Regions from separate parts of the Roseomonas sp. BN140053 genome, predicted to be linked through region 3. Evidence: predicted binding sites of a transcription regulator. Region 3 holds the regulator's gene; each other region holds the start of a gene.
What was found. The regulator LexA, encoded in region 3, represses DNA repair genes until DNA is damaged. The targets are predictions, from matches to a motif close to TGTTCTANNTANGTTC.

Region 1 (6,137 bases), on a different contig from region 3:
GTGCGGCGGAGCTGCTGCGCGCGCTGCTCAAGCTCGGCGTGGTGGCGGCGGCGCTGTGGTACGCGGTGGACGACCCGGCGCTGCTGCGGCGCGCCCTGCAGATGCCGGCCGGGGCGCTGCTGGAAAGCTGCGCCCGGCAGGCGGTGCGGCTGGTGACGGCGGTGCTGGCGGCGCTGGCGGCGATCGCGCTGGCCGACCTGGCCTGGGTGCGCTTCAGCCACCTGCGCAAGCTGCGCATGAGCCGCCACGACCTGAAGGAGGAGCACAAGGAGAGCGACGGCGACCCGCACGTCAAGGCGCGGCAGAAGCAGCTGCGGCAGCAGGCTTCGCGCCGGCGGATGATGGCGGCGGTGCCCAAGGCGGCGGTGGTGATCACCAACCCCACCCACTTCGCCGTGGCGCTGGCCTACGAATCCGGCGCCAGCGCGCCGCGCATCGTGGCCAAGGGCGCCGACGCCATGGCCGCCCGCATCCGCGAGGCGGCGCGCGACGCCGGCGTGCCGCTGGTGGCCAACCCGCCCCTGGCCCGCGCCCTGTTCCGGCTGGAGCTGGACACGGAAATCCCGCCCGAACACTACGCCGCCGTGGCGGAGATCATCGCCTTCGTGTGGCGCCGCCGCGGGGGGTGATGCCGTCGGGCCTGCGCTCCGGAGGAGTAGCAGCAAGCTGGGGGGAAGTATCCCCCCAGACCCCCTTCTATTTTCGGGAGTTTTTGGGGGTGCCTTTCAGGGCACCCCCAAAAACTCCCGAAAGGAGGGGGATCGGGGGGAGTTCACTCCCCCGGCCTTCCCTGCCACTCCGGGCCAGGGCCTCGGCTCCACGACGCGTCCGTCCCGCCCGGTCCCGGGCTGACGCCCGGGCATCCGGAAACGCCCCGATCACTCACGGCGGCGGCAGGGCCGGCAGCTGCCCGGCCTGCAGGCCGCGGGACACGGCGCCCGCCAGGTGCAGGTACCAGTCGGGCGCCGGGTCGCAGCCATCGGCGTCGCGGGTCACGAAGGTGGCGGGGCCGCCGCGCGGCACGTCGTTGGTGACGGGGATGATGGCGGTGCCCTCGTCCACCTCGTCGAACATGGCGGCGAACAGCATCCGGGCGCCGGCGCCCACCGCGTTGCGCGCCTGGTGCCAGTAGAAGGCGCCGCAGCGGCGGCGGATGCCGTTGGCCGGTGACGGCCGGCCGCGGGCGGCGGACAGGTTGCTCCAGGTGAAGCCGGGAAAGATCACCGGCATGTAGTCGCGGCCGAGGCGGCGGGCTTCCGCCAGGTCCGGCACGATGCGGTTGCGCAGAAAGGTGTCCGCGCCGGCATCGTCGACAAAGGCGCCGACGCTCCAGGGGCTGATGATGTCGAAGGAGCGGAACACCGCCCCCCAAGCGGGATCGGGGCGCGGGTTGCCGTCCAGCGTGCGCCAGTTTGCCTGAACGCCGCCCATCAGCGTCACCGGCCCGGCGGCGCGCAGCGCGTCGACCAGCGCCTGCCCGGCGGCAGGGTCGGGGGTGGCGCGGTTGAAGCTGCCGACGCCGAAGATCCCCAGCACGGGCCGCCCGCGGTGCCGCTGCCAGGCCGGGCCGTCCACCACGCCGGACGCGCGCAGCGCCCGCCAGTCCGCCACGACGTCGCCCACCCGGTCGGGCGCGAGGCCGCTGATGTCGTAGGTCACGAAGAAGCTGCGGCCATGCGCCGCGGCGGCCTCGGCCACCAGCGACAGCACGCGGTCGTTGGCGGCCTTGAAGGGCGGCCGCAGCCCGGTGGCGAAGCGCTGCAGCGCGGCGCCGTGGATGCCGTGCTGCGCCATCCAGCGGAAATGCGTGTCCACCGTGCCGCGCCGCTGGGAGGAAAAGACCCGCAGTGTCCGGCCGTCCGGCAGTTTGAGGGGCGTGTCGCAGAGCGCGTCCTCGGGCATCCCGGACACGTCGGGCAGCAGGTCCACGGTGGGGCGCAGCCCCAGGCCCGAGCCGCGGTCGAACCAGTGCACCCAGCCGCGGCCGCCGGGACCCTCGTCGCCGGGGCAGGCGAACCAGCCCTGGTAGCCGACGATCATGGTGCCATCGAGTCCCTCGGCCCGGGCGGCGGTGGCACCGGCCAGGATGGCCGCCACCACGGCGAGAAAGAGCAGGGCGTTGCGCATGATGGGCGCGAGCCTAGCATGGGCGGGCACGCCGGAGTCCTCCATGCGGGCGGCACCGGTCAACAAGGAGCTCGGGCGTTGCAGGCGCTTCTGGAATGGCTTTGGCGCCGCTCCGACCCCGGCGACTTCGCCGTGCTGTTCGAGGCGATGGGCGAACCGGCGGCGCTGCTGGATGCCGCCCACCGCGTGCGGCAGGCCAATCCGGCGCTGCGGGCGCTGCTGGGCCCGGCTTTCGCGCTGGCGGCCCCGGCCCCCGCGCTGCCGCTGCTGCCCGCGCCGCCCGCCGCCGCGCCGCTGCCGGCCGACCGGCTCTTCGCGGCGGCGGCGCGGCCGGCGATGCTGCGCTGGCTGGACGGCAGCGGCGTGACCCCCATCGAGGCGATGCTGGCCGCGCCGGGGGGCACCGAAGCGCCGCTGGTGTCCTGCCGCCTGCACCCGCTGCCGGGCGGGCACCGGCTGCTGCTGTTCGAGGACCTGTCCGAGCGCCGGCGCTTCCGCGCGCGGGCCGAGGAAGGCGAGCGGCTGCGGGTGGTGGGGCAGCTCGCGGGCGGCATCGCGCACGACTTCAACAACCTGCTGTCGGTGATCGTCGTCGCGGCCGAGGCGGTGCGCCAGCACGCCCCCGACACGGGGGAGGAACTGGACCCGCTGCTGGCCGCGGCCGACCGCGGCGCGGCGCTGGTGCGGCGGCTGCTGGCCCTGGCCGGGCGGCAGCACCTGGAACCCCGGGTGGTGGTGCTGGACGAGGCCCTGGCCGCCATGGAGCCCCTGCTGCGGCAGATGCTGGGGCACGGCATCCAGCTGGCGGTCGAGCCCGGCGTGCCCGGGCGGCGGGTGCGCGTGGACCCCGTGCAGCTCGACCAAGTGGTGCTGAACCTCGCGAGCAATGCGCGGCAGGCGATGGGCGGGCGGGGCCGGCTGAGCATCGGCACCGGCACGGTGGTGGCGCTGCGCGAGGAGCCCGGCCTGCCCGACCCGTTGCCGCCCGGCCGCTGGTCGGTGCTGACCGTGTCCGACACCGGCCCGGGCATCCCGCCCGAGCTGCTGCCGCGGATCTTCGAGCCCTTCTTCACCACGCGCACGGAGGAGGGCGGCACGGGGCTGGGCCTGGCCACGGTGCACGGCATCATCCGGCAGTCCGGCGGGGCGCTGCAGGTGTCCAGCAGGCTGGGCGAGGGCAGCAGCTTCCGCATCTTCCTGCCGCGCTACCAGGGCGAGGAAGCGGGCGCGGTGGCCACCACCCCCGAACAGCAGGCATCCACCGCCTCCGAACAGCCGGCGCCCGCCACCCCCGCGCCCGTGGCGGATGCCGTGCCCCGCGCCGGTGCCGCCGGGGGCGGCGTTGCCCCGGAGAACGGACCCGCCCTTGCCGCGGGGCCCGACGCCGCGGCGCCCGCGCCCCGGCCGCCGCAGGTGCTGCTGGTGGACGACGAGGCGCCGCTGCGCCGCCTCGCGGAACGCGCCCTGACCGCGCAGGGCATGCAGGTGCATGCGGCGGATGGCGGGGAGGACGCGCTGGACCTGCTGGCGGGCGGCTTCGTGCCCGACGTGCTGGTGTCGGACGTGGCGATGCCGGGCATGGACGGGCTGGCGCTGGCGCGGGCCGCGCGGGCCGCCCTGCCGGCGCTGCGGGTGGTGCTGGTCAGCGGCTATGCCGAGGCGGCGCTGGATGGCGGCGGTGTGGAACCGGGCACGCGATTCCTCGCCAAGCCCTATCGTCCCACCCAGCTGGCAGCACTGATCCGGGAGGTTCTCGCCTGAGCATTTTCCCGTTGTGTTCCGGCTTAGGAGTGAACATATAGCGAACAGAACGGTGGTCGCGAAGCGGACCCTTGGACGTGGCGGCGGGTCCTGAATGAGACTAGGCTCGCGCGCACCAGGGGTCGCAGGACGCTTCGAGGCCAAACACTCTCGGTTGCGGGTTTTCCGCCCCAGAACAGGGGCGATCAGGGGGCAGGATGGAAAAGAACAAGGCGCTCGACGCGGCTCTGAGCCAGATCGAGCGGGCCTTCGGCAAGGGCTCGGTGATGCGGCTCGGCGCCAAGCAGAGCATGGCCGACATCGAGGTGGTGCCGACCGGCTCCCTCGGCCTCGACCTCGCGCTGGGCATTGGCGGCCTGCCGAAGGGCCGGATCATCGAGATCTACGGGCCGGAATCCTCGGGCAAGACGACGCTGGCGCTGCACGCCATCGCCGAGGCGCAGAAGCGCGGCGGCACCTGCGCGTTTATCGACGCCGAGCACGCGCTCGATCCCGGTTACGCCAAGAAGCTGGGCGTCAACGTCGACGACCTGCTGATCTCGCAGCCCGATGCCGGCGAGCAGGCGCTGGAAATCGCCGACACGCTGGTGCGCTCCGGCGCCATCGACGTGCTGGTGATCGACAGCGTCGCTGCCCTGGTGCCGCGGGCCGAGCTGGAAGGCGAGATGGGCGACAGCCATGTCGGCCTGCACGCCCGCCTGATGTCCCAGGCGCTGCGCAAGCTGACCGGCTCCATCTCCCGCTCGAACTGCATGATGATCTTCCTCAACCAGATCCGGTTGAAGATCGGCGTCATGTTCGGCAACCCCGAGACCACGACCGGCGGCAACGCGCTGAAGTTCTACGCCTCGGTCCGCATGGAGATCCGCCGCATCGGGCAGATCAAGGACCGCGACGAGGTGGTGGGCAACCAGACCCGCGTGAAGGTGGTGAAGAACAAGATGGCCCCGCCCTTCCGGCAGGTCGAGTTCGACATCCTCTACGGCGAAGGCATCTCCAAGGTCGGCGAACTGATCGACCTCGGCGTCAAGGCCGGCGTGGTGGAGAAGTCGGGCGCCTGGTTCTCCGCCGATAGCCAGCGGATCGGCCAGGGGCGCGAGAACGCCAAGCAGTTCCTGCGCGACCATCCCGAGATGGCCGACAGCATCGAGAAGCGCATCCGCGACCAGTCCAGCGCGGTGGCCGACACCATGATGACGGCGCCCGAGCCCGAGGACGCCACCGCCGCCGCGGAGTGATCCCCGGCCGCGGCAATACCGCGGGCAGATGAATGGAAAGGGCCGTGCCGCGAGGCGCGGCCCTTTTCGCGTTCCAGGGCCGGTTGCCCTGCGGGACCCCCCACCTCATCGCCGAGCCGGGGAAGGCATCCCCCCCGTGTCTCCCTCGATTCTCGGGAGTTTTCCGGTGTGCCCGTGTCCAGGGGCGCTCTCCTGAACTCCCGAAAAAAGGAGGGGGTCCGGGGGAGTTCACTCCCCTGGCCCTCGCCATGCCGCGGTGTCGGGCGGCGTTTCCCCTCAGCGCGGGAAACGCAGATCCAGCCCCAGCTCGCGCCAGCGCGCCTCGATGGCGTCGAGGTCAATGAAGCCGGAGGGGGCGGCCTTGCGCGGCGCGCGGTCCAGGAACGGCGCCCGGTCGCGGCGCCAGATGCCCAGCAGCCGGCGCAGCTCGGCCAGCGGCTCGGGATGGTCGTCGACGCGCAGGTCGAGGTCGGGGAAGTCCTCCGCGCCCACCATCACCAGCGCCGCGGATTGCCGGCCGCGCCGGTCGCCGCCCGCGGCCTCCCCGGCATCGAGGGCCGCCAGCAGCCGCTCGGGCAAGGGCAGCGCCGTCCCGGCGGTGAAGGCGGCCAGCGTGCCCGCCAGCACCTCGCCGCCCGCCAGCATGTTGCCGGCCAGCGACACGTCCGGGGGAACCGCGGCGCCGGACAGGTCGCCGGCCCAGTCCACGCACTGGCTGCCGGTCCAGGCCGCGCCGCGCCCATGCCGGTCCAGTGCGTGCACCTGCCGGATGTGGCGGCCGGCGTCGCCGGCCAGAGCGCCCTCGATGGCGGCGCCCGGCGGCAGGCCGCGCGCCATGCCGTCCAGGATGGCGGGGCCGAGATAGCGGTTGGTGAAGGACTGGGTGGACACCGCCCCGACCCCCGCGCGCAGGAAGGGGCAGGACGCCCCTACGGCAAAGGCGCAGGTGGTGACGGCCACGGCAAAGGCGCCAGTGGCGGGGTCGCGGGCGAGGATGGACCAGGTCATGCG
Region 2 (6,137 bases), on a different contig from region 3:
GGCCGGGCTGCACGCACTGAACCGGGCGCGCAACCTGGACGAGGCGCGGGCGGCGGCGGCGGGCATCCTGTCGCCGTCGCAGAACCTGACCGTGGCCGATGCCGAGGGGCAGGTCGGGATGTTCCTGACCGGCCGCACGCCGATCCGCGCTTCGGGCGACGGCAGCCTGCCGGCGCCGGGCTGGGACGGCAGCCGCGACTGGACGGGCTGGGTGCCCTTCGACGACCTGCCGCACGTGGCGCGCCCGGCCTCGGGCGCGGTGGCCAACGCCAACAACAAGGTGCAGCCGGCGGACTCGCCGGTGTTTCTCGGCCGGGACTGGCCGGGCGACTGGCGCTTCCGCCGCATCGCCGAGGTTCTGCGCGAGCGCCCGCGGCATGCGCCGGGAGATTTCGTCGCCCTGCAGGAGGACACGGTGAGCCTGCTGGCGCGCGACCTGCTGCCGCTGCTGCGCCGCTTCCCACGGCCGGACGGCTTGGCCGGGCAGGTGCGCGACCTGCTGACCACCTGGGACGGCGAGATGGCGGCTGACCGGCCGCAGCCGCTGATCTTCAACGCTTGGCTGCGGGAGGTCGGGCGGCTGGTGCTCGCGCAGGGCGGGCTGCCGGCCGGCACCGCCTCCGCCAGCCCGGAATTCCTGGCCTCGGTGCTGGGGCCGGAGGCGCCGACGGCCGCCTGGTGCGGCCCGCCCGGTTGCGAGGCGCTGGCCGCCCAGGCGCTGGAACGCTCCGCCCAGGAGCTGGCCGACCGCTTCGGCGCCGATCCCTCGGCTTGGCGCTGGGGGGCGGTGCACGTGGCGCGCTTCGAGCATCCGCTGCTGCGCTTCATCCCCGTGCTGTCGGATTGGACCGGCATCACCGTGGCCACGCCCGGGGATGGGGGAACGGTGAACCGCGGCGGCTATCGGGACGACTTCGCCCATGTGCACGGCGCCGGGCTGCGCATGGTGGCGGACCTGTCCTCGCCGGACGGGATTTGGGTGGCGATCGCCACGGGACAGTCGGGCAACCCGCTGTCGCGGCACTGGTCGGACCTGAATGCCCGCTGGGCCGCGGGGCGGCCGGTGCTGTTGCGGCGGGAGGTGCCGGTGGCCAGCCGCCTGGAACTGCTGCCGGCGACGGAATCGGGACGGGTTTCCGCGCGTTAGCATTGCCGAGCCGGGGGTGAATCCCGACAATAGGAGGCTCATGCTCCAGCGTCCGCCGACCCGCCCGCAGTTCTTCTACACCACCGCCCCCCTGCCCTGCCCCTATCTCCAGGGCCGGACGGAGCGGAAGATCGTGACCGAACTGGCCGGGCCGGATGGCGAGGTGCTGCACGACCGCCTGTCGCGGGCAGGCTTTCGCCGCTCGCACAACATCGCCTATGCGCCGGTCTGCCCGGGCTGCCGCGCCTGCATCCCCATCCGCATCCGCGCCGCCGACTTCGCCCCCGACCGCACCCAACGCCGCATCGCCCGCGCCAATGCCGGGCTGTCCGTGCGCGAAGCCCAGGCCCGCGCCACGGCGGAGCAGTTCGCGCTGTTCCAGCGCTACCAACAGGCGCGGCACGGCGACGGCGACATGGCCGCGATGGGCTTCTACGATTACCGCGCCATGGTCGAGGACACGCCGATCACCACCAACATGGTGGAGTTCCGCGACCCCGGCGACCGGCTGGTGGGCGCCTGCCTGACCGACATGCTCGGGGACGGGCTGTCGGCGGTGTATTCCTTCTACGACATGGCGCTGGAGCGCCGGTCGCTGGGCACCTTCGCCATCCTGTGGCTGGTGGGGCGGGCGGTGCAGCTCGGCCTGCCCTTCGTGTACCTGGGCTACTGGGTGCCGCAGAGCCGCAAGATGGCCTACAAGGCCCGCTTCCGGCCGAGCGAGATCCTGAGCGGCGGCACCTGGCGGGCGCTGACCGACAGCGAAGTGCCGGAGCCGGCGGCCTTCGCGCCGGAGACGGTGGCCTGAAGGCCGGGGGAGTGAACTCCCCCGAGCCCCCTCCTTTTTTCGGGGGTTAAGAGCGCCGTGGCCACCGGCGCACCCCGAAACTCCCAAAAATAGAAGGGGGTCCGGGGGGATATTTCCCCCCGGCTTAGGCGCTGCTGTTACCGCCTACCCGTCGAAACGGTTAGACCGCGGGAAGCCGTTGGGCGGCTGCTTGCCGGCCCCGCCGCGATTGCCGCGCCACGTCGTCAGCACGGTTTCCGTGCGCACCCGGTCGCCCAGCTTCCAGCTGAGGCCGGCGCGGGCGGAGAACACCGTCACATCAGACAGCCCGCCATCCTTGTAGCCCTGAAGCGCGACGCCGCGGCCGCGCGACATGGTCGGCACCTGTTCCAGTGGAAAGACCAGCAGCTTGCGGTTCTCCCCGACTGTGGCGACCGTGTCGCCCTCGGCATCCACGCAGGCGTGCAGCGTGTCGGGGCTGTCCACCACCAGCACCTGCTTGCCGGTGCGCTTCTCGGCCAGCAGGTCCTCGGACTTCGCCACGAAGCCGCGGCCGCTGCGGGAGGCCAGGAGGAACTTCAGCCCTTCCTTCCACACGAAGGCGGCGATCACCTCGTCCTCGTTGGCCAGGTCGATCAGCAGCCGCACCGGCTGCCCGTCGCCGCGGCCGCGCGGCAGGGCATCCGCCTTCACCGTGTAGGAACGGCCGTTGGAGGCCAGGAAGCAGATGCGGTCCGTGGTCTCGGCGTGCAGCCGCAGCAGCAGGGAGTCGCCTTCCTTGAAGCGCAGCTCCGCATCCTCGGGCAGGTGGCCCTTCTGGGCGCGCAGCCAGCCCTTCTCGCTGAGGATCACCGTGACCGGCTCGCGCTCCACGAAGGCGGAGGTGTCCACCGACGTCGCTTCGGGGGCGGCCTGCTGCAGCGTGCGGCGGTCCCCCAGCGGGCCGGAGCCGAACTGCTCGCGCGTGGCTTCCAGTTCCTCGGCGATGCGCTTCCAGCGGGCGGCTTCGCTGCCCAGCAGCTTCTGCAGGCCCTTCTGCTCGGCGGAGAGCTTCTTGTGCTCGCGCCGCAGCTCCATCTCCTCCAGCTTGCGCAGGGCGCGCAGGCGCATGTTCAGCACCGCCTCCGCCTGCACGTCCGTCAGGGTGAAGGTGCGGATCAGCGCTTCCTTGGGGTGGTCCTCCTCGCGGACGATGCGGATCACCTCGTCCAGGTTGAGGTAGACGATCAGGTAGCCGTCGAGGATCTCCAGCCGCCGCTCGATCGCGGCGAGCCGGTGCTGCGAGCGGCGCACCAGCACGATCTGCCGGTGGTCCAGCCAGTGCCGCAGCACCTCGCGCAGCCCCATCACCCTGGGCGTGCGATCGGCGGTCAGCACGTTCATGTTCAGCGGGATGCGGCTTTCCAGCGGCGTCGCGCGGAACAGCGTTTCCATCAGCATCGCCGGCTCGACCGTGCGGGCGCGCGGTTCCAGCACCACGCGCACCACGTCCGTGCTCTCGTCGCGGATGTCGGCCAGCAGCGGGAGCTTCTTCTGCTCCATCAGCTCGGCGATCTGCTCGATCAGCCGCGACTTCTGCACCTGGTAGGGGATCTCGGTGATCACGACCTGCCACAGGCCGTTCTTCGCCTTCTCCACCTCCCACTTGGCGCGCAGCCGGAAGCCGCCGCGGCCGGTCTCGTAGGCCTGCAGGATGGCCTCGTGGCTCTCCACCAGCACGCCGCCAGTGGGGAAGTCCGGGCCGGGCATGTGCTGCACCAGCTCCGCCGTGGTGGCCGCGGGATTGCGCACCAGTTCCAAGGCGGCGGCGCAGATCTCGCCGGCATTGTGCGGCGGGATGGAGGTGGCCATGCCCACCGCGATGCCGTTGGCGCCGTTGGCCAGCAGGTTCGGGAAGGCGGCCGGCAGGACGATCGGCTCCTGCTCCTCGCCGTCATAGGTGGCGCGGAAATCGGCCGCGTCCTCCTCGATGCCGTCCAGCATCGCCTTGGCCACGGCGGTCAGCTTGGCCTCGGTGTAGCGCATCGCCGCGGCGTTATCGCCGTCGATGTTGCCGAAGTTCCCCTGGCCTTCCACCAGCGGGTAGCGGGCGGCGAAGTCCTGCGCCAGCCGCACCAGCGCCTCGTAGACCGAGGCATCGCCGTGCGGGTGGTACTTGCCGATCACATCGCCCACCACGCGGGCGCATTTCTTGAAGCCGCCGGCGGGGTCCAGCTTCAGCTGCTGCATCGCCCAGAGCAGGCGGCGATGCACCGGCTTCAGCCCGTCCCGCACATCGGGCAGGGAGCGGCTGACGATGGTGGACATCGCGTAGGCGAGGTAGCGCTCGCTCAACGCCTCGGCCAGCGGCGACTCGCTGATGCGGTCGCCCTCGGGGCCGGGAGGCAGGGTCTTCACGTCGTCGGGCATGGCGGGCGGCCCAGATGTTCCTAATTCGTTCCTGGCTTCCGTTCTAGCAGCGATGCGCGGCGGAAGCCAGGGAAACACGGCGGCGGCTGGGACAGCGACCGGCGCCGCCCGGCCGCCCGACGCGGCCCGTCGGCAGGTTCGCGGGTGCCCGGGTTGATCTCCGTCCGCCGCGGGCGTTAGCAGGCGCTTCGGAACGACGGGGGAAAGAGCCGATGACCCAGCACCAGGCAGACCGGGCCGGTCACGCCCCCGGGGCAGCAGGTGGCCCCGCGCCGTCGCGCCCCGGCGGGATGCGGGTGCTGGGCCTGCTGGGAACGGCCGCCCTGGCTCTGGCGGTGCCGGCGGCCGGCGCGCTGGCGGGCCCGGGTGCCGAGGCCCGGCGCGGCGCGATGGCGACTGAAGCGATGCCGGTGCAGGACAGCAGCCCGCATTTGCCCAAGGTGCTGACCAAGCCCGAGCCCAGCGGCGCCGAGCGTCCGCCGGTGGTCCGCGAGCCGACCCGGCCGCCGGCCGCCGGCAACCGGCCCTCGCAGGGCGGCAACACGGCCGGCGTAGCGCTGCGGCGCGAGGATGCCGCGAACACCCCGCCGCTGCGCCCCGACCAGCCGGTGAGCGTGCAGCTGAACGGGCGGCAGAACGCCTTTTTCCGCATCGCGCCGGAGGTCACCGGCCCCTTCATCGTGACGACGCGGCGCCTGGGCCAGGGCACAGACAGCACCCTGGCCCTGCTCGACCGTGCCGGCACGGTGATCGAGGAGGATGACGATGGCGGCGACGAGAGCCTCGCCTCCCGCGTGGAGTCCGGCTCGGGCCAGCGGCCGGCCCTGGTGCGCGCCGGCACGGCCGACAATGCCGGCGGCAGTTTCGAGGTGGTGCTGACCCGCGACGTCGACCCCGGGCCGCAGCCCTTCGGCACCAACGCGGCGGAGGCCGCGCGCTACCCGCTGCCGGCTGCCGGGGCGGAGGTGCATGTCCGGCTGCGGCGCGGGCAGGCCGCCTTCTTCGCCCTGCCGGAGGGGCCGCGCAACCTGGCGGCCTTTACCCGCAACCTGCGCAACCAGACCGACACGGTGCTGCAGCTGCTGGACGCCTCCGGCCAGGTGGTCGAGGAGGACGACGATGGCGGCGAGGGGCTCGGCTCGCGCCTGCCGCTGGGCGAGGCCGGTGCGGGTGCCGTGGTGCTGCGCGCGGCGACGCTGAACGAGCAGGCCGGCGAGTTCGACCTCGCGGTCGAGGCGGTGGCGCCCTACGTCCCCTATGAGGGCCCGAGCACGCCGGCCGAGGCGGCGAACCGTCCGCCCCTGGCGCTCGGGCAGTCGCTGCACCTCCGGCTCCGCGCCGGGCAGGCGGCGGTGTTCGCCCTGCCGTCTGAGGACGGGGCGCTGCTGGCCCTGACCCACGGGCTGCGCCGGGGCACGGACACGGTGCTGGAACTGGTGGACCCGGCCGGCACCGTGCTGGCCGAGGACGATGATGGCGGCGAGGGCCTGTCGTCCCGGCTGGCGCTGCCGGCTGCCCCGCGACCGGCCTTCCTGCGCGCCCACGGGCTGGAGGATCAGCGCGGCGATTTCGAGCTGGTGCTGATGCGGGCCGCGCGGGCGGAGTGACGGCATCTGCCTTTGTTTTGGCTTGGTGAAATCAGCAAGCCGAGGGGAAGTATCCCCCCGGACCCCCTTCTATTTTCGGGAGTTTCGGGCTGCGCCCGTGGTCGGTGGCGCGCTTTTACTTCCGAAAAAAGGAGGGGGACTGGGGGAATTCACTCCCCCGGCCTTCTGCTCCTCGGCCAGGCGAGTC
Region 3 (6,137 bases):
CGGCCGGCCTTCCGCGGCGGCGCGCTCCCGCATGGCCGTGAGCTCTTCCGGCGTGTCGAAGGCGAGGTAGGCCTTGCCCTGGGCAAGCAGCTCCCGCGCTACCTCGGCATGGCGGGCTTCGCGGCTGGTCTGCATCACCGGCGGCTCGTCCGGCGACAGCTCCAGCCAAGCGAGGCTTTCCAGGATCTGCTGCACGGCTTCCGGCGTGGAGCGGGCGCGGTCGGTGTCCTCAATCCGCAGCAGGTACTGGCCGCCGTGGTGCCGCGCGAAGAGGTAGTTGAACAGCGCCGTGCGGGCCCCGCCGATATGCAGGAAGCCGGTGGGCGAGGGGGCGAAGCGCGTGCGGACGGTCATGATGGGCGCGGCATAGCACCCGCGGGCCGGGCTGTTGAGGCGTTGTTGCGCCGGCACGCCGTCCCCGGGCCGCAGTTGTGCCGGTCGGCGGGATGGTCAACCCTGCCGCGTGCTGTTCGCCAGCCATCCCGCCGCCGCACCTGTTTGGCACCCCCGGCGCCTCGCCGGCCGCCTGTCCGCCCTGCTGGAGGCCGAATGGCCCTCCCTACCGCTCTGGCTGCCGGTGGCGCTCGGGGCGGGGGTGCTGGTGTATTTCGCGCGCGGCAGCGAACCCGTGGGCGATTGGTGGTGGTTGCCCTGGCCCCTGCTGGCGCTCGCGCTAGCACTGCGCGCGCATCGGCCGGTCCCGGCCATGCTGGTCGGGCTGGTCGCGGCCGGAACGCTGGGCTTCGCGGCGGCGCATTGGGAAACGCAGCGGCAGCCACCCGTGCCGGCGCTGCCCACGCGGGCCGTGATCCTGACCGGTGAGGTCGATTCGGTGGACCTGCTGCCAGAAGGGCGGCGCGTGCTGGTGCGCGCCGCGCGCCTGGGCGAGGGCGCCGCACCCCTGGAGCGCAGCCTGCGCATCCGCCTGCGCGCCAATGATCCCGCGCGGCCGCAGCCCGGCGACCAGATCCGAGTGCGCGCGCTGCTGCGGCCGCCGGCCGCCCCCGTCGCCCCCGGCAGCTACGACTTCCAGCGCGCCGCCTTTTTCTCCGGCCTGGCGGGCAGCGGCACGGCACTGGGCCCGGTCGAGATTTTGTCGGCGGGTTCCAGCCTCGGCTTCGCCGGCCTGCGCGACGCCATCGCGGCCCGGGTCGGCGCGGCGCTGCCGGGCGCGCCGGGCGCCGTGGCGGCCGCATTGCTGGCGGGAACCCAGACGGGCATCCCGACCGAAGCCCTGGTGGCCATGCGCGACAGCGGCATCGCGCACCTGCTCTCCGTCGGAGGGCTGCACGTCGCCATCGTGATCGGGCTCGGCTTCGCCGTGACGCGCTTCCTGGTGTCGCTGGCGCCCTTCCTGGCGCTGCGCCTGGACGCGAAGGCGATGGGCGGCGTGGTCGGCCTGCTGCTCGGGGGCGCCTACACGGTGCTGACGGGATTGCAGGTTCCCATGCTGCGGGCCTTCGCGCTGGCCCTGGTGGCCACGGCCGGGCTGCTGCTCGGGCGGCGGGCCGTATCCTTGCGCAGCATGGCCCTGGCGGCCGCGGTCGTGCTGCTGTGGCAACCCGATGCCGTGCTCGGCCCCTCCTTCCAGATGTCCTTTGCCGCCGGGCTGGCGCTGTCCGCGGGGTGGGAGGCGATGCGCGGCACGGTCCGGCGCTGGCAGGGGGACGGGCGGCTCCGGACGCGTGCGCTCCTCCTGCTCGCCGGGCTGTGCCTCACTTCGGTGATCGCCGGGCTCGCCACCATGCCCTTCGGGCTGCACCATTTCGGCCGGCTGCAGATCTACGGCGTGCTGTCCAACGCCGTGGCGGTGCCCGTCACCTCCTTCTGGGTCATGCCGGCGGGGATGCTGGCCATGGCGCTGATGCCCCTGGGGCTGGAAGGCTGGGCGCTGACCGTCATGGGATGGGGGCTGGACGTCGTGCTGCTGACGGCGCGGGTGGTCGCTGCCTGGCCGGCCGCGGCCACGGTGGCGCCGCCGATCCCGGCCTCCGGTCTGCTGCTGATAGCGGCCGGTCTCTGCTGGCTCTGCCTGTGGCGCACGCGGTTGCGGCTGCTGGGCATTGCGCCGGTGATCCTGGGGATTGCCTCGGGCAGCTGGACACCGCGGCCGGACTTACTGGTGTCCTCCGACGGACGGCTGATCGCCCTGGCCACCGAGAACGGCGTGTTCCTGGAACGGGCTTCGGGCTCGGGGGACTTCACCCGGGACAACTGGCTGCGGGGATGGGGCGAAGTTTCCGCGCAGCCCTTCCCGCGGCACGGCGAGGCCGCGAACGGCGCCGTGTCCTGCACGGAAGCGAGCTGCCTGCTGCGGCCGGGGGACAACACGCCGATGGCCGCGCTGCTGCGGGCCGCCGCGGTGCCGAGGGGCTCGCCCCCCATACCGGTGCTGGCGGCACCCTGGTGCGGCCGCGCCGCCGTGCTGGTGTCGGCGGAACCGATCCGCGGCCGCTGCCCCCCGGGAACGGCGCAGCCTGCGATCGTCGACCGGTTCAGCGTGTGGCGAAACGGCGCCCACGCCATCCGCCTGCGCCCCGACGGGGTGGAGGTGGTGTCCGACCGCGCCTGGCGCGGCGACCGGCCCTGGGTTCCGCCGCTGCCCGTGCCGCGGCTGCGCGAACCCGCGGCGCCGACGGATGAGGGCGGCGCGGCCTTCCGCCCGGAAGCGCCTCAGTAGCGGCGCAGCAGCCCGATCAGCTTGCCCTGCACCTTCACGCGGTCGGGGCCGAAGATGCGGGTCTCGTAGCGGGCATTGGCCGCTTCCAGCGCGATGGAGTTGCCGCGCTTGCGCAGCCGCTTCAGCGTGACCTCGGCCTCGTCCACCAGGGCCACCACGATGGCGCCGTTATCCGCCACGTCGCCGCGCCGGATGATCACGGTGTCGCCGTCCAGGATGCCGGCATCCACCATCGAATCGCCGGCGACTTCCAGGGCGTAGTGGTCGCCGCTGCCCAGCAGGGCGGCCGGGACCTCGATGCTGGTGCCCTGGTCGCGCAGCGCCTCGATCGGCAGGCCGGCGGCGATGCGGCCGTACAGGGGCAGGTGCACCGCGGCGGCGTCGTTGCTGCGGGCGATGCCGCTCAGGTTGGGCGCGAAATTGCCGCGGATGACGTTGGGCGCGAAGCCTGCCGCGGGGGCGGGCGCCGGGGCCGGCTTCACCGGGGCCAGGTTGTCGGGCAGCCGCATCACTTCCAAGGCGCGGGCGCGGTGGGCGCGCCGCTTCAGGAAGCCGCGCTCCTCCAGCGCCGTGATCAGGCGGTGAATACCGGACTTGGAGCGCAGGTTCAGCGCTTCCTTCATTTCCTCGAAGGACGGCGAGAACCCGGTCTGACGCAGGTGCTGATCGATGAAGGCGAGCAGCTCGTGCTGCTTCCGCGTGAGCATGATGCGTTCTCCGGCCGCGATGCGGGCGAACAAAACAGCAACCCGCTCCGCTGTTCTAGATAGGTTCCAACCGGTTGGTCAAGTTGTCCCCACGATTCACAGGCCAAGTGCCGCGAGATGGATGATCTCCACCCGCGATCCCGCCGGCAAGGGGGGCGCGTGCGGCGCTCGGATCACCAGGGCATCGGCGGCCGCGAGGGTCCGCAGCATGGAGCTGTCCTGCATCGCGAAGGGCGTCGCCACGGTTTCCCCGCCCTCGCCGACCTCGATTCGCGCCCGCAGGTAGTCCTGCCGCCGGTCGTTCGCCGCCAGGTCGCGGCCGACCAGGGCGGTCTGGGTCGGCGTCGGCCCGGCGGGCAGGCCGGACAGCCGGGCAATGGCCGGCAGCAGGAACAGCACGCCGCAGACCAGGGCGGAAACCGGGTTCCCGGGCAGGCCCAGAAGGGGAACATGGCGCAGCCGGCCCCAGATCAGCGGCTTTCCCGGGCGCATGGCGATTTGCCAGAAATCGAGCTCGAATCCCTGCGGCACCAGGGCGCTCTGCACCAGGTCGTGGTCGCCGACGCTGGCGCCCCCCGTGGTCACCAGCAGGTCGCAGCCGGCCGAGGCCGCACCGGCCGCCGCGACGGCATCAGGCCGGTCAGCCGCGATGGGCAGCACCACCGGCTCCGCCCCGGCCGCGCGCACCAGGGCCGCCAGGGCGTGGGCGTTGGAGGAGACGATGTTGCCGGCGGCCAGCGGCTCGCCGGGCAGCACGATCTCGTCCCCGGTGGCCAGGATGCCGATTCGCGGCCGCCGGTGCACGGTCAGCCAGGGATGGTTGGCGGCCGCGGCCAGGCCGATGTCCCGGGCGTTGAGGCGGCGACCGGCCGGCAGCAGCGCGTCGCCGGCGGCGAAGTCCAGCCCGCGGCGGCGGATCCAGCGCCCGGCCGTCACGGCTTCCCGCACGGTGACGGCGTTTCCCGACCGCTCGGCATCCTCCTGCAGCAGGACGCCGTCGGCCCCGTCCGGCAACACCGCCCCGGTGAAGATGCGCACCGCTTCGCCCGGGCCGACCTGCCCGGCGAAGGGATGCCCGGCCGGGGCCTCGCCGGTGACCGACAGGGTGGCGCCCTCGGTCGCGTCGGCGGCGCGCAGGGCGTAGCCGTCCATCGCCGAAACATCGGCCGGCGGCTGGGTCAGCCGGGCGGCAACGGGGGCGGCGAGGACGCGGTTCCAGGCCTGCGGCAGCGCCACGACCTCGGCCGGGACCGGCGCCAGGGCGCCCAGGACGCGCCCGAGCGCCTCCTCGACGGAGATCATCAGGGGGCCTCGAACAGCCCGGACTTGCCGCCGGACTTGCGGGTCAGCCGCACCGCCTCGATGCGCATGCCGCGGTCGGCGGCCTTGCACATGTCGTAGATGGTCAGGGCCGCCACGGTGACGGCACACAGCGCCTCCATCTCCACCCCCGTGCGGCCGGCCGTGGTCACGGTGGCAGCGATCTCCACGGCGTCCTCGCCGGTGGGCTCCAGTTCCAGGGTCACGGCGGAAATCGGCAGGGGATGACAGAGCGGGATCAGCTCGGCCGTGCGCTTGGCCGCCATGATGCCCGCCACCCGGGCGATGCCGAGCACGTCGCCCTTGCCCACCTGGCCGCCGCGGATCAGCGCCAGCGTGGCCGGCTGCATCACCACGCGGCCGCGCGCCGTGGCGCGGCGCTCGGTTTCCGCCTTGCCGGACACGTCCACCATCGCCGCCCGGCCAGCGGCGTCGAAATGGGTGAGGGGGCTGTCCCCGCCGGCCCCGCTCATGCCGCCCCCGCTCATGCGGCGCGGATGAGCTCGCGGGCGGCGGCGCCCACGTCGGGCTGGCGCAGCAGGTGCTCGCCCACCAGCAAGCAGCGCGCCCCGGCCGCGGCCATGCGGCGCACGTCGGCGGGGGTGCGGATGCCGCTCTCGCCCACCGGGATGCGGTCGGCCGGCACCAGCGGCGCCAGGCGCTCCGTGGTGGCGAGGTCCGTGCGCAGCGTCCGGAGGTCGCGGTTGTTGATGCCGATCAGCCGGGTTTCCAGGCCCAGCGCCCGGTCCAGCTCGCGCTCGTCATGCACCTCGGCCAGCACGGACATGTCCAGGGCGCGGGCGGTGTCCTCCAGCTCCTGGGCCTGGGCATCGCTCAGCGCCGCCAGGATCAGCAGGATGCAGTCGGCGCCCATGACGCGGGCTTCCAGCACCTGCCAGGGGTCGAACAGGAAGTCCTTGCGCAGCGTGGGCAGGTGGCAGGCGCCCCGCGCGGCGATCAGGTGCTCGGCCGAGCCCTGGAAATCCGGCGCGTCCGTCAGCACGGACAGGCAGGCGGCGCCGGCCTCGCAATAGTCGCGCGCCAGGGCGGCGGGGTCGAAAGGCTCCCGGATCAGCCCGCCGGAGGGGGAAGCGCGCTTGATCTCGGCGATCAGGCCGGTGCGGCCCTCACCGACGGCGGCGCAGAGCGCCCCGGTGAAGGAGCGTGCCTTGGGGGCATGCCGCGCCCGCCGTTCCAGCTCGGAGGCCGGCGTTTCGAGGGAGCGCTCGCGCACCTCCACCGCCTTGCCGGCCATGATGCGGGCCAGCACGTCGGGGATGGCGGCGCTGGAGGAGGCGCCGGCCACGACCGGGGCTGCGAGCGGAGGGGTCTGGTCCATCTGGGGTTCCTGGAACCCGGTCGGCCGGGTCATGGAGCGTCGTTCGGGTGCGGAGCGGGGGGACAACGCACCAGGTCACTGCGGAGCGGTC

Region 1: recA (recombinase RecA) is a predicted target of LexA. The motif match lies at 3,920-3,935, and genes of this name have one in related genera.
Region 2: parC (DNA topoisomerase IV subunit A) is a predicted target of LexA. The motif match lies at 4,359-4,374, and genes of this name have one in related genera.

The regions. Positions count from the first base shown of each region.
Region 1 covers NZ_JBLLEB010000040.1:9,553-15,689, forward strand. Annotated here, with positions in the region: gene ACLIBK_RS22090 (flagellar biosynthesis protein FlhB) at 1-629, shown strand, start outside; gene ACLIBK_RS22095 (glycoside hydrolase family 71/99-like protein) at 883-2,127, opposite strand; gene ACLIBK_RS22100 (ATP-binding protein) at 2,206-3,888, shown strand; gene recA (recombinase RecA) at 4,086-5,126, shown strand; gene ACLIBK_RS22110 (DUF1028 domain-containing protein) at 5,403-6,134, opposite strand.
Region 2 covers NZ_JBLLEB010000008.1:95,574-101,710, reverse strand. Annotated here, with positions in the region: gene ACLIBK_RS10295 (penicillin acylase family protein) at 1-1,147, shown strand, start outside; gene ACLIBK_RS10290 (arginyltransferase) at 1,188-1,955, shown strand; gene parC (DNA topoisomerase IV subunit A) at 2,100-4,343, opposite strand; gene ACLIBK_RS10280 (hypothetical protein) at 4,556-5,950, shown strand; gene recO (DNA repair protein RecO) at 6,136-6,137, opposite strand, start outside.
Region 3 covers NZ_JBLLEB010000001.1:344,098-350,234, reverse strand. Annotated here, with positions in the region: gene gltX (glutamate--tRNA ligase) at 1-354, opposite strand, end outside; gene ACLIBK_RS01645 (ComEC/Rec2 family competence protein) at 464-2,680, shown strand; gene lexA (transcriptional repressor LexA) at 2,674-3,387, opposite strand; gene glp (gephyrin-like molybdotransferase Glp) at 3,484-4,689, opposite strand; gene moaC (cyclic pyranopterin monophosphate synthase MoaC) at 4,689-5,180, opposite strand; gene trpC (indole-3-glycerol phosphate synthase TrpC) at 5,192-6,046, opposite strand; gene trpD (anthranilate phosphoribosyltransferase) at 6,122-6,137, opposite strand, start outside.